DNA from 2 places in the Pelagibacterium flavum genome. Region 2 is predicted to be linked to the other one. Evidence: predicted binding sites of a transcription regulator. Region 2 holds the regulator's gene; the other holds the start of a gene.

Region 1 (7,362 bases), 120 kb from region 2:
CGAGGCCGTCGGCCCCTTCCTGCGCCAGCGCTTCGTTACCGATGATGGCATGCAGGCGCTCATAACCGCCTTCTCCCCCACATCGGAAAATGCCCAGCAGACGGTGGCCCTCGTTGAATCGATGCGCGCCGAACTGGCATCCGCCGGAATCGAGGGCGCCGAAATCTCGGGCTTTCGCGTGCTCACCGCCTATGCAAGCCTGGATATGATCGGCACCCTCCAGATCAGTCTGATGCTCGCTATAGCGCTATCGGTCGTCCTGATCGGCATCGCCTTCCGCTCATGGAAACTCGCGCTGGTATCGGTGATACCCAACAGCCTTCCGATTCTTCTGACCGAGCTGTTCCTTTATTCATCGGGCATTCAGTTGCAGTTGACGACTGTCATTTCCCTTACGATTGCCTTTGGAATTGCCGTCGATGACACGATCCATTTTCTGGCCCATTATGCACGGGCTCGCGAACGGGGAGAAACCATCGCCCAGGCCGTGGATACGACCCTCGACAGAGTGGGCCCGGCCCTTATCGCGACCACGCTCATTCTGATTGCCGGATGTGCGGTGGTTACAGTTTCGGTGCTGCCCCAGGTCGCCCTGTTCGGCTTTTTGACCGTCATCACGCTGCTTGCAGCGTTGATCGGCGATCTGATCGTCTTGCCCGCTTTGCTGATCGGTGGCGGAATGGTGTTTGCCAGATGGAGTGAAAGAAAAAATGAGATCCCTGCCTAAAGCGCTTCCGGCAAAAGTGATGGCTTTCGCCATCGCACTTGCAAGCCTGCCGCTCGCTGGCCCCGCCTTGGCAGCGCAGGAGGATGTCGATCTGCTCAAGAGCTATGTCGGAGACTGGCGCGGTCGGGGATCTGCGGTCCTTGCATCCACCGGTAAAGAGGAAACCGTCGTCTGCCGTATGGCCGTCGAGGACACCGGAACCGCCCGAGTGACATTCGACGGCCGTTGCACGCTGGCTGGCCGAACGATCGCGGTGGCCGGCACAATGATCTGGAACGAGCAGGCCAGCCAGTATGAAGCCGCAATGTCCTCGGTTGCCGGCTTCCAGAGCCTGGCCATCGGCCGCCGCAACGGCGATGACATCGACTTCGAACTCATCAACCGCAACGCCGAAGGCAAGGAATACCGGGTAGAGGCCGCAATGGCGCTCCAGGGCGCCCAGATCGGCATGGACCTCCATATCACCGATCTCTCGACCGGCGGCGTCACCACGGCCCAGGTGCCCTTCACCCAGTAATCGCCTCTTATGAAAAAGGGCGCCTCACGGCGCCCTTTCTGCAATCAGAACGGGATGTCGTCGTCCATTCCGCCCGGCTCGAAGGCCGGGGCGCTGGACGGCCGCCCGCGATTTTCAACCTGCCGACTGCCGCCATAACCGCCGCTGTCACGGTCACCGCCGCCTTCACCGCGCCCGTCGAGCATGGTCAGTGTCGAATTGAACCCCTGCAGCACGATTTCGGTCGTGTACTGATCCTGGCCGTCCTTTTCCCATTTCCGGGTCTGGAGCTGGCCTTCGATATAAACCTTGGAGCCTTTCTTGAGGTAATTCTGGGCCACCTTGGCCAGTCCCTCGCTGAAGATCACCACACGGTGCCATTCGGTCTTTTCGCGCGGCTCACCGGAATTGCGGTCGCGCCAGCGCTCGGATGTCGCGATGCGCAGATTGACCACGGGATTTCCGTTGGGTAGCGACCGCACCTCGGGGTCGGCACCCAGATTGCCAACCAGAATAACCTTGTTCACGCTTCCCGACATATTCGCCTTCCTGTCTCTTGTCCGCCGAACCACAATCCGGCCAGTCACGTTGAGCGCACTATATAGCCATCGCCGGCAAAAGTTCAGCGCCCGGCAACTCTATACACAACTCGTTTGTTCTTATTTTGTTCGACTTATTTGATGAATGTCAAGCTTGACGGAATCCAATTTGTTCCTATTATGTTCCAAGACATTGCTGCTGTGCATGAGCCGACCTTGCAGGCGGGCGGAGTTGTGCTTAAGTGAACCGGACGCCTCCCGCGCCCGTTAAGACGTTTGTGTCGGCACTGACCGGCCGCTATCCTTGGATATTCGCCCATGAATGACATTTCCAATCCCAATCGCGACATCGTCATCCGGGGTGCCAAGGAGCACAACCTAAAAAATATCGACGTTCGCCTGCCCCGCGACAAGCTGATCGTGATGACAGGGCTTTCGGGCTCGGGCAAATCTTCGCTTGCCTTCGATACCATCTATGCCGAAGGCCAGCGCCGCTACGTCGAAAGCCTTTCGGCCTATGCGCGCCAGTTTCTCGAAATGATGCAAAAGCCCGATGTGGAAAGCATCGAAGGGCTTTCTCCGGCCATTTCCATCGAGCAGAAAACCACATCGCGCAATCCGCGCTCGACCGTCGGCACGGTTACTGAAATCTACGATTATCTCCGCTTGCTGTTCGCTCGCGTTGGCATTCCCTATTCTCCGGCCACCGGGCTTCCCATTGAGAGCCAGACCGTCTCCCAGATGGTCGACAAGGTCATGGCGCTCGAGGAAGGCACCCGCCTCTATTTGCTGGCCCCCATCGTGCGCGGTCGCAAGGGCGAGTACCGCAAGGAACTCGCCGAGCTGATGAAAAAGGGCTTCCAGCGCGTCAAGATCGACGGCGCGTTTTACGAAATCGAGGAAGCCCCCGCACTCGACAAGAAGCTCAAGCACGACATCGAAGTCGTCGTCGATCGCGTCGTCGTCAATGCCGATATCGCCGGCCGCCTTGCGGAAAGTTTCGAGACCGCGCTGCGTCTGGCCGACGGCATTGCGCTGACCGAATATGCCGACCAGACCGAGGAAGACGGCAGCCCCAAACGCCTGACATTCTCGGAAAAATTCGCCTGCCCGGTGTCTGGCTTTACCATTGCGGAAATCGAGCCGCGCCTGTTCTCGTTCAACAACCCCTTCGGCGCCTGCCCGGTCTGTTCCGGCCTTGGCACAGAGGCCAAGATAGATCCTGATCTCGTGATCCCTGACGCCTCGCTGTCGTTGCGCGACGGCGCCGTCCAGCCGTGGTCGAAAACCTCTTCGCCCTATTATCTGCAAACCCTTCAGGCCGTCACGCGGCACTTCAAGGCATCGACAGGCACCGCTTGGCAGGATCTGCCCTTCGAGGTCCAGCACGCCATCCTGTTTGGCACCGACAAGACCAAGATCGAATTCGTCTATGACGACGGCCTGCGCAAATATTCGACCCAGAAGCCATTCGAAGGTGTCATCGGCAACCTCGAGCGCCGCTATCGGGAAACCGAATCCTCGGCGGCTCGGGAGGATATCGAGCGCTACATGTCAGCAGCCCCCTGCCCGGCCTGCAATGGCTATCGCCTGAAGCCCGAGGCTCTGGCGGTCAAGATCCATGGCTGCCACATCGGTCAGGTCTCGGAATTGTCCATCAAGGGCGCAGCCGAGTGGTTTTCTGATCTACCCGCCCATCTCAACGCGACCCAGTCGGCAATCGGCGAACGTATTCTCAAGGAAATCCGCGACCGGCTGGCCTTCCTTAACGACGTCGGGCTGCAATATCTGACGCTCTCGCGCAATTCCGGCTCGCTTTCGGGCGGTGAAAGCCAACGTATCCGCCTTGCCAGCCAGATCGGCTCGGGGCTCACCGGCGTGCTTTACGTGCTCGATGAGCCTTCTATCGGCCTGCACCAGCGCGACAATGCGCGCCTGCTCGATACGCTGCGCCGCCTGCGCGACTTGGGCAACACCGTCATCGTGGTCGAGCATGACGAAGACGCCATCCTCACCGCCGATCATGTCCTCGATATCGGGCCGGGCGCCGGTGTGCATGGTGGCCAGATCATCGCTCAGGGCACCCCCGAAGATATTCTCTCGCACCCCGACAGCCTGACCGGACAATATCTGTCGGGCCGCATGGGCATCCCCGTTCCCGCCGAGCGCCGCAAGGCCAAGAAGGGCCGCCAGCTCTCGCTCAAGGGCGCAACCGGCAATAATTTGAAAAATGTCTCGGTCGATATCCCGCTCGGCATGTTCGTGGCCATAACCGGCGTCTCGGGCGGCGGGAAGTCCACTCTGACCGTCGATACGCTCTATCAGGCCATCGCCCGCCGCCTCAACGGCGCGCGGGTGCACCCAGCGCCCCACGAGAGCCTCACAGGCCTCGAACTGCTCGACAAGGTCATCGACATCGACCAGAGCCCAATCGGGCGCACCCCGCGCTCCAACCCGGCCACCTACACCGGTGCCTTCACCCACATCCGCGAGTGGTTCGCCAACATGCCCGAATCCAAGGCGCGCGGTTACGGCCCGGGGCGTTTCTCGTTCAACGTCAAGGGCGGCCGCTGCGAGGCGTGCCAGGGCGATGGCGTGATCAAGATCGAAATGCACTTCCTGCCCGACGTTTACGTGACCTGCGATGTCTGCAAGGGCCATCGCTACAATCGCGAAACCCTCGAAGTCCAGTTCAAGGGCAAGTCGATTTCCGACGTTCTCGACATGACGGTCGATGAAGGGGCCGAGTTCTTCTCCGCAGTGCCTGTCATCCGCGACAAGCTCGTCACGCTCCAGCGCGTCGGGCTAGGCTATGTCAAGATCGGCCAGCAGGCGACAACCCTTTCGGGTGGCGAGGCGCAGCGCGTCAAGCTGGCAAAGGAATTGTCCAAGCGCGCCACCGGCCGCACGCTTTACGTGCTCGACGAGCCCACGACCGGCCTGCACTTCCATGACGTCGCCAAGCTGCTCGACGTGCTCCAGCAGCTTGTCGATACGGGAAACACGGTCATCGTCATCGAACACAATCTTGAAGTGATCAAGACGGCCGACTGGATCATCGACCTTGGGCCCGAAGGCGGCGATGGCGGCGGCGAAATCGTCGCGGTCGGCACCCCCGAGCAGGTCGCCGAAAGTCCCCGTTCACACACCGGCCACTTCCTCAAGGAAATCATGGAGCGTCGTCCCCTGCGCATGACTGCGGCCCAATAGGCTCGGGCGCAGCGGCCGGTGCCATGCGTCCCATGCAGGGGCGGCGTGCGCTTGGCCCGATAACGGATCGTCATGATTCGTGCCTATGCTTTGAAGGTGCAAACAGCCTGCATGGAGGATTCCATGTTCGTCCGTATCGCCTGGAAGCAATCGAAGCCCCTTGGCACAGACCCGAGAAGCCTGCGCCGATTAGCCCCCGTTCCCCGGCGTGGTTGCGAGGATCTGGAAATCCCGGTTCGGGATTTCGCCAAGATGACCAAGGGCCTTTTCGATCGCCACGATTAGAGCGCTTTCAGGATAAGTGGAAACCACTTATCCTGTTCGGAAGTGTTACAATGCAAGGGCTTAGCCCCTTCGAAACAAGCGGTCGGTCCGGCAAGACAAAACCAAGAGCGGCGCTCCGACACCTCGGAGCGCCGCTCGTCATTTCCTCCGCGCCAGCCATGCGAAAACTGCATGGCCGAAATGACCAAAACCCTAGTGCAAGAGTCGTCTTTAGAGGCCTATATCAGGGTCATCGAAACGAAAGGAACATCACATGGGTATTCGTAAGACTTTGCAGAAGTGGTCGGCCTACCAGCAGACGGTTCGCGAACTCAACTCGCTCGGCAACCGTGAACTGACCGACCTCGGCATCACCCGCGGCGATATCGAACGCATCGCACGCGATCATGCCAGCCAGCTTTAAGCTTCAGGCGACCTCCAACGTCCGAACACGAAAAAGGCATCCTTGACCAGGATGCCTTTTTTGATTCAATGGACCGAACGCCCTCGCAACTCCTCATAGGAGATACAGACCGTCTTTTCGAACGCGGGCCGGCTCTTGAGCCGCTTATGCCAGGCTTCGACCCCGGGAAGTGGTGGCAAATCGATCTCCATGGTCGTCAGGCGGTAAAGCGAAACACCGGCAACGATATCGGCATAACTGAATTCATCACCGGCCAGATAATCGGTTCTTTCCAATTGCCCATTCATGATCTGCAGCGCCGCCACAGTGTCCTTGAGCGCCGCGGCGATCGCCTTTGTGTCGTGGTTTTCAGGCGGTGTACGAACCAATTGCCAGAAAAGCGGTATCCACCCCCGTTGAAACGTCGTAGCCGTCCAGTCCGTCCACTGATCGATGGGCGCGCGGTCTTTCGGATCGATGGGCCATAAATCCGCGCCCCCAAAAGCCGCCGCCACGTAGCGCACCACAGCGTGGCTCTCCCAAAGCGTCAAATCCCCGTGCTGAAGGACTGGCACCAGCCGGTTGGGGTTCATTGCCCCGAATTCCGGCGTACCCAACCCGCCGAACCGGCCGCCCACTTCCCGCAATTCGAACGGTACGCCGGTCTCCTCGAGCGCCCAGCGCGCTTTTTGCAGATTGGCCGAGCTTGCCCGCCCCCAAAGTATCAGATCTGTCATCAAAAGCTCATTTGTTAAGCAAGGCTGAATCATCCGCCCAATAGTCATGCAGAACATGCAAGGCGGCAATGAACAATCAGCCTCTGCACATATGTCCCGATTCTCATTAGCTAAGGGGCGTAAGACGAAAGGAGAATAAAATGGACATTCGCAAGACTTTCAAGCGTTGGTCGGCCTACCAGCAGACGGTTCGTGAACTCAATGCCCTCGGCAACCGCGAACTGAGCGATCTCGGCATCGCCCGCTCGGACATCCAGCGCATTGCTCGCGACCATGCCAGCGCGTTGTAATCGCGCCGGCTACATAATAAACGACCATATCTGAAGGGCGCCCCCAAACGGAGCGCCCTTTTTTCTTTTGCCCGGGTTAGCGCCAAGGAACATCGGACAGCCTGAGCCCGTTCCCTCTTCTCCAAAAAAGAAAGGGAAAGTCATGCAAAACCTGCAAGGCAAATCCATCGCAATTCTTGCCACCAACGGCTTCGAACAATCCGAACTCGAAGTCCCACGCGACAAGCTTCGCGAGGCCGGCGCAACCGTTCACGTGGTCTCGCTCGAATCCGGTCAGATCAAGGGCTGGGACAAGGACGACTGGGGCCGCGCCGTCGACGTCGACAAAACGCTCGACAGCGTCTCCGCCGACGATTACGACGCCATCGTCCTCCCCGGCGGCCAGATCAACCCCGACCTGCTGCGGGTTGAACAAAAGGCCATCGATTTCATCACCAAATTCTGGACCGACAAGAAGGTCGTCGCCGCTATCTGCCACGCCCCCTGGCTGCTTGTCGAAACCGGCATCGCAAAGGGCCGCAAGATGACGTCCTACCCTTCGGTCAAGACCGACGTCATCAACGCCGGCGCGCAATGGGAAGACAGCCCCGTCGCCACCGATCAGGGCCTCGTCACCAGCCGCAATCCCGGCGACCTCGACGCCTTCTGCGAAAAGATCGCCGAGGAGATCAATGAGGGCCGGCACGAGCGCCGCGC
Region 2 (7,362 bases):
TCGTTCGCTCCGCCATGTGCCGGGCCCCAAAGGCACGCCACACCGGCAGCGATACAGGCAAACGGGTTTGCGTCGGACGAGCCCGACAGACGCACCGTCGAAGTCGAGGCGTTCTGCTCGTGATCGGCATGAAGCGTAAAGATGCGGTCCATCGCCTTGGCGACCACCGGATCGACCTTGTATTCCTCGGCCGGCACGGCAAAGCACATGTGCAGGAAGTTCGAGGCGTAGTCGAGGTCGTTGCGCGGATAAACGAAGGGCTGGCCCACCGAATATTTGTAAGCCATCGCGGCAATCGTCGGCAGCTTGGCGATCATCCGGATCGAAGCGATTTCGCGCTGTTCGGGGTCCGAAATATCGGTGGAGTCGTGATAGAAGGCGGCCATGGCGCCAACAACGCCGGTCACAATCGCCATCGGGTGCGCATCACGGCGGAACCCGCGATAGAAATAGTGCATCTGCTCATGCACCATGGTGTGGCGGGTCACCCGGTTCTCAAAATCTTTCAGTTCGGCTTTCGAAGGCAATTCGCCATAGAGCAGCAGATAACAGACCTCGATATACGAGCTTTTGTCGGCAAGCTGGTCGATGGGATAGCCGCGATAGAGCAACTCGCCCTTGTCGCCGTCGATATAGGTGATGGCGCTGTCACACGCTGCCGTCGATGTGAAGCCGGGATCGTATGTAAACATGCCGGTCTTGGCGTACAGTGAGCGAATGTCGATAACATCGGGCCCCACCGTGCCGCTGAGCACCGGGAACTCGTAGGTCTCATCGCCCAGAGTAAGTTTTGCCGATTGTTCGCTCATTCATGTGCCTCCGGGGTTTCGGCTCAGCTCTGCCGCAAGCACTGGGCCCGCCGGCTCTGAGCACGCACATTGACGTCTTTGAAAAATGCTTCGCTTGGGTATCCGAAATCCTACGGCCATGCAACTACGTCATAGCTCTTGACGTATAGGTAAAACGAAAGTCGTAGGCCCCAGGCGCAGCAGATGGCGCTAGGAATGAGCCCCGGCGCCAACGCCCACGACGTCGGAAAGCCGCGCCAGGCTCTCTTCGCGTCCGATCAGCACCATCACTTCGAAAATGCCCGGTGATATCGTTCGTCCCGTCAAGGCAGCGCGCAAGGGTTGTGCAACCTTTCCCAGCTTCAGCCCGACGGTTTCGGCATAGGCCCGCACCGTCCCATCCAGCTTTTCGACCGACCAGCCATCCAGCGTTGAAAACGCCGCCGTGAGTGCAGCCAGATGCGCAACGCTCTCTTCATTGAGCAACTGCGCTGCCTTTTCTTCTATGGCCAGCGGGCGCTCGGCATAGATGAACTGTGCCAGATCGATCAGTTCCAGCACCGTCTTGGCGCGCGGCTGCAATTCGGGGATCGCGGCCAGCACTGTATCGCGGTTGGAAACCAGCCCGGCATAATCGGCATTGCGCCCGGTTTCCGACGCCGTCTCGACCATGACGTCATAGAGCCGCTCTGGATCGGCCGAACGGATATAATGACCGTTGAGATTGTCGAGCTTGACGAAATCGAACCGCGACGCACCTTTGTTGAGCGCCTCGAGCGAGAACCACTCGATCATCTGCTCGGTTGAAAAGATCTCGTCGTCGCCATGCGCCCAGCCCAGCCTGGCCAGATAGTTGCGCAAGGCTTCAGGCAGATATCCCATCTGCCGATAGGCTTCGACCCCCATGGCACCATGGCGCTTGGACAGCTTTGCCCCATCGGGTCCGTGGATCAGCGGAATATGCGCCATTTCAGGTACGTCCCAGCCCATGGCCTGATAAATGATGATCTGCCGAGCCGCATTGGTCAGATGATCGTCACCCCGGATAATGTGGGTAACGCCCATGTCGTGATCGTCCACAACCACGGCGTGCATGTAAGTCGGCGTGCCATCGGAACGCAGGATGATGAAATCATCGAGGTTCTCGGCCTTGAACACCACTTCGCCTTGCACGCGATCCTTGACCACGATGTCGCCGGACTGAGGCGCCTTGATCCGGACGACGGGCTTGACGCCCTCTGGCGCCTCGGACGCATCGCGGTCGCGCCAGCGGCCGTCATAGCGCGGCGGGCGGCCTTCGGCGCGGGCCTTTTCGCGCATCTCGGTCAACTCTTGCCGGGTGCAGTAGCATTTATAGGCGTTGCCGCTCTCGAGCAGTTGCAGCGCGATCTCGGCATGCCGGTCGGCACGTGCAAACTGGCTGATCGGGCTTCCATCCCAATCGAGCCCCAGCCAGCTCATCCCATCCAGAATCGCCGCCACGGCGGCCTCGGTCGAGCGTTCCCGGTCGGTGTCTTCGATGCGCAGCAGCATCTTGCCGCCCATCTTGCGCGCGAACACCCAGTTGAAAAGAGCTGTGCGTGCGCCCCCGATGTGCAGGAAACCAGTGGGAGAAGGCGCAAAACGCGTGACGACGGGTTTGGACATAAGGCTTACCGCTTGGAGAAATGTTTGGCCCGTGTGTACCATAGCGCCCAACGAGCGCAAGGGTTGGGGGCGCGCCAAGATGGTCGACTTTCCCGTCGCCAAAAATCCGGGGCAGGGGCGGGCCGCAGGTCCGCTCGCCTGGCTCGTGGCGCGGGCAGCTGCTCTTTACGCCGGCTTGAGGGCGGCAATCGTCGATGCCGTGACCCAGCGTCGCAACTTCATTCTGTTCCCCTTTGCCATGATCGCCGGGCTCATTGCCTATCGGGTGCTTCCCGATGAGCCGGCCCTCACGTCCCTTGCAGTCCTGCTCGGTATTGCTCTCGTTGCCGCATGGACCGGCCGTGATCGTGCTCTTGTGCGCGAAACCGCCCTCCTTGCCGCCATGTTTGCTGTCGGAATGGTTCTTCTGCCCGTTCATGCCGCGCTTTTCGGTACGCCAATGCTCGAAGCGCCGCGCTACGGAACCTACACGGCGCGCATCGAAGCGGTCACTTATGACGATGGCAGCCAGCAACGCTGGATACTCTCCGATATTGCGGGCACCCCTGATTGGACGGTGCCCGAAATCCGCATGGCTCGCGTCACGGTACCGGGGTCATATACTGTCTCGCCCGGCGACACCCTCACCGCTCGCATCCGCTTCTATCCGGTTCCGCCGCCTGCCGTTCCCGGCGGCTACGACTCGCAGTTCATAAGTCATTTCGACGGCATTGGCGCCTACGGGACTGCGTTCGGCGACATCGAAATAGAACAAGGCGGAGAGGGTGGGCTCGCACGCATCGTCAAGGATGTCCGTGCCACGATCACCGCACGCATCGTCGCTCAATTGGGTGAAAGGATCGGCGGTATCGCCGCGGCGCTCGTGACCGGCGATCAGAGCCGGATCACCGAGGAGGACCGCGAACTGATGGCCTCGGCCGGCATTGCCCATGTCATCGCCATTTCCGGTCTGCACTTGACGCTGGTCGCTGGCACCATGTTTGCCTGCGTACGCTTCCTGCTCTCGCTGAGCCATGGCCTGGCCCAGCGCTTTCCCATCAAAAAGATCGCCGCTGGCGCCGGCATCGCCACAGCACTGGCTTATATGGTGATTTCGGGCATGGTCATTCCAGCGGTGCGCTCCACCATCATGCTGGCACTGATCTTTGCGGCCATAATTGCCGGCCGGCAGGCGCTGACCATGCGCAATGTCGCCATTGCCGGGCTCGCCATCATTGTGTTCGAGCCGACCAGCGTATTCCGGGCCTCTTTCCAGCTCTCTTTCGCCGCCGTCATTGCTCTGATCTCAGCTTTTGAACTGGCCCGTCGGCATCGGGAAGATCGGGAACACCCCCAGCGGGGCAGGGCGCTGGCCCTCATGCTCGACATCGCGACCACCAGTGTCATCGCCGGGCTGGCGACCCTGGTGTTCAGCGCATACCACTTTCAGCAGACCGCGCCTTTCGGTGTCCTGGGCAATCTCATGGTCATGCCGATCGTGACCTTTGTGATGATGCCCGCCGCGCTGCTCGGAACCCTGTTGCTCCCGATCGGCCTCGAAGCCCTGCCATATGCTGCGCTCGGCTGGAGTATCGAGGCAATGCTCTGGTGCGCTGGCTTCGTGCGCGATTTAAGCGGCGGCTTCGATCCCAGCCCCATCCTGTCGCCGCTCGCGCTCGGCGTGGCCCTGCTCGCCCTGGCCTGGCTGGCCTATTTCCGAACCCGCATGCGCGTCATTGGCCCGATTGCCGCCGTTCCGCTGATCGCCTTTTTCTGCCTTGAGCAGGCGCCCGACATCTTCATTGCCGATCAAAGTCAGGCACTGGCCGTCCGCAGCGGAGACCGCGTCGCCTTGATCGCCGGCCGCAACAACACCTTCGCCACAACAATCTGGTCGGAACGCTATATCACTGTGATCGAAGACGCTCATCCTGCCGCGGGATGCGATAGCCGTGGCTGCATACTGACAACCGAGGATGGCTACACAATCGCCCTGGTCAAATCCCGCGACGCCTTTGATGAAGATTGCCGCATCGCCGACATCGTCGTCACGCGTCTGACCGCGCCACCCCAATGCGCCGTGGCCGCTACACTGGTCATCAATGCGTCCGATCTTGCACGCCACGGCGCCCATATGATCGATTGGAATGGTCCCGATCTGCCACCCACGATCCGCACCGCCATCGACGGTCCCAGCCGCCGCTGGCGCATCCAGACTCAGTAGCGCCGCAGCAACCCCACGAGCCGCCCCTGAACCTTGACGCGGTCGGGGCCGAAAATGCGGGTCTCGTAAGCTGGGTTTGCCGCTTCGAGCGCCACCGCATTGCCCTTTTTGCGCAAACGCTTGAGGGTCGCTTCCTCGTCGTCCACCAGTGCCACCACGATCTCGCCATTGCCCGCCGCATCCTGCTTGCGGATCAAAACCGTATCGCCGTCGAAGATCCCGGCATCGATCATCGAATCCCCGCGCACTTCCAGCGCAAAATGCTCGCCGGAACCCAGCATTTCGGGCGGAACCGCGATGGAATGAGAATGGGTCTGGATCGCCTCGATCGGCACGCCCGCAGCAATGCGCCCCATCACCGGAATGGCAACAGATCCGCCATTGTCCTGCTTGGGTGCCATGGTCTTTGCCGGAACCTTGCCCAGCGTGCCCTCGATGACCGAAGGCTCGAACCGCGCCTTGCGTCCGCCGAGCGAAGGGTTCATTGAGTCCGGCAGCTTCACGACTTCGAGCGCCCGGGCCCGGTTCGGCAGCCTACGGATGAACCCGCGCTCCTCCAGCGCCGTGATCAGCCGGTGAATGCCCGATTTCGATTTCAGATCCAGCGCTTCCTTCATCTCGTCAAAAGAAGGCGGAATGCCGCTCTCTTTCATCCGCTCATGGATGAACATCAGAAGTTCGTGCTGTTTGCGCGTCAACATTGGCGGATCCCTCGGCGGCGTCGAATCGGAACAAATATTGAACTTTTATACATGTTCCGTAAATGTTCCGCAAGCTCCCACTGTAGAAAGCGGGAGGCAAGCCATATGCCGATTGATGAGTTGGGGCCGTTATTAGTCGCTTAATCGCACTGCATATTCGTTTGCGAGCATGTCCAATATGCGCTGGCGCGCCGTCGGATCAATCGTTGTTCCCTCGATGAACAACGCCTCGGCCGCGCGTCCCGTAACCTGTTCATAAGCCCCCAGAACGGCCCCGACATTGGCGCGATATTCGGGATCTTCAAATACATCACGCCATGCCTGCCGCCAGGTTTCGACAATCTCGGGCGGCGTGTTCTGGGGCAAGATCACCATTTTCTGCGCGGCAAATCCAGCAATATTGAACGCGCGATAAGCCTCGTAGTCCGCTCCCGAAGGGGGCGCCCCGTACAGCATTTCATAAACTTCCTCCACAATGGGAAGATCTGGAAATGTCGGGTCGCGTTGCATCTCACCATTCTCGTCAAGGACTCCCCAACTCATCAGCGGCACGGCCTCGCCGGCCTCGACCATGGGCAAGACATTGCGCAAGTAGGATGCGGTCGTTTGGTAATCGATGCTCACCTCGCCCCGTTCCATGGCGATCAGGCCATCGCCACGGCCCGTGTAGCCGAATACATAGCTGACATCGAGGCCAAGCAGCCGGAAGGCCAGCATGGGTACCAGGTCAAGCGACGTCGGCCCCTGACTGGCAAACACCAGGGTTTGATCCCGGAGCCTTTCGATTGTCGCCGGTCCGTCGACTCCTGTTTGAGGCGATACGTAGATCACGCCTCCGGTCGGGGCGACCATGGCAACTTCCCAGTCCTTGTAGTCGTACCGCACGCGCAGATCACCCAGCAGGTAAGGAAACTGCGTCGAGCCCGAAGTCCCCAGAACAGTCAGCCCATCCGGGCGGGCCTGGCTGGCGAAGGTGTTGGGGCCGCGCGTCCCGCCACCACCGGGTTCGTTGACGATTTCGATTTCCGGATTGCCGGGCAGGTGCCGCGACAGAAATGGCGCATTGAACCGCGCCCATGTGTCAGACCCTCCGCCTTGGCTGAAGGGAACGATCCATTCTATAGTTTTTCCCGCAAAACTGACCTGTCCAAGGGCTGGCGCTGCTGCCATCGCCAGCAGCCCGAGCCCGGCGCCAACGCTTCGTGCCCAACGCAGCAGTCCGTGCATGATCCTCCTCCAACGACTGGGCTGAACCGGTGACCCTCCCAGCGCGACCGGCCCGGCCAATGTCTAACCGCAGTTCCCTGCCGAGGCCACCCCTCACGGAAATTTGCTTGCCAGCCAAGCCCCTCCGGGGTCACATTGCCAGGAGCAGAATGGGGCATTCGCAATACGAGACCCCAAAGGAGACGATCACAGGACCCGGGGGAGGGACAAGCGCTTGCGCATCGTTCTGATCGAAGACAACACAATGCTGGCGCGTGCCGTCATTCAATCCCTGCAGGACGAGGGGCACGCCGTTGATTGGTTGGCAAATGGCGATGACGGTTCGCAGTTTCTGTCCACCGAGGGCGCCGATCTGGCCATTGTCGATATAAACCTGCCCAAACGCAGCGGCCTGGACGTCATTCGCATCCTCGGCACCGAGCGCAACGACATACCCGTGCTTGTCCTCACGGCCCGCGACAGTCTCCAGGACCGTATCGTGGGTCTCGATGCCGGCGCCGACGATTACATGACCAAGCCATTCGAAATGGCCGAACTCAACGCGCGCGTCCGCGCCCTTGGGCGCCGCAGGGGGCAGCGGGTCCACAATATCGAGACTCTGGGCCAGCTCAGCTACGATAGGCTCGGCCGCCAGATATCGAGCCCGGACGGCCCGATCGTCCTTCCACGCCGCGAGCTCGCGCTCTGGGAGATCCTGTTCGACCATGCCGAGCGCGTGGTGTCCAAGGATGCGCTGTGCGACAGCATCTACGGAACGGGAGCCGATATCGAGGTCAACGCGGTCGAACTCCTCGTT

Evidence for each region. Region 2 encodes LexA, which represses DNA repair genes until DNA is damaged. Its sites were predicted from a motif close to TGTTCNNNNTGTGTTCNG; they were not measured.
Region 1: the regulator LexA is predicted to act here: its motif matches at 1,933-1,950, upstream of uvrA (excinuclease ABC subunit UvrA).

The regions. Positions count from the first base shown of each region.
Region 1 covers NZ_CP107716.1:2,083,767-2,091,128, reverse strand. The annotation lists gene OF122_RS10440 (efflux RND transporter permease subunit) at 1-727, shown strand, start outside; gene OF122_RS10435 (hypothetical protein) at 711-1,244, shown strand; gene ssb (single-stranded DNA-binding protein) at 1,289-1,762, opposite strand; gene uvrA (excinuclease ABC subunit UvrA) at 2,081-4,972, shown strand; gene OF122_RS10420 (DUF1127 domain-containing protein) at 5,511-5,660, shown strand; gene OF122_RS10415 (glutathione S-transferase family protein) at 5,726-6,376, opposite strand; gene OF122_RS10410 (DUF1127 domain-containing protein) at 6,517-6,666, shown strand; gene OF122_RS10405 (type 1 glutamine amidotransferase domain-containing protein) at 6,809-7,362, shown strand, end outside.
Region 2 covers NZ_CP107716.1:2,201,769-2,209,130, reverse strand. The annotation lists gene gltA (citrate synthase) at 1-809, opposite strand, end outside; gene gltX (glutamate--tRNA ligase) at 999-2,435, opposite strand; gene OF122_RS10995 (ComEC/Rec2 family competence protein) at 2,467-4,638, shown strand; gene lexA (transcriptional repressor LexA) at 4,632-5,339, opposite strand; gene OF122_RS10985 (Bug family tripartite tricarboxylate transporter substrate binding protein) at 5,472-6,566, opposite strand; gene OF122_RS10980 (response regulator transcription factor) at 6,781-7,362, shown strand, end outside.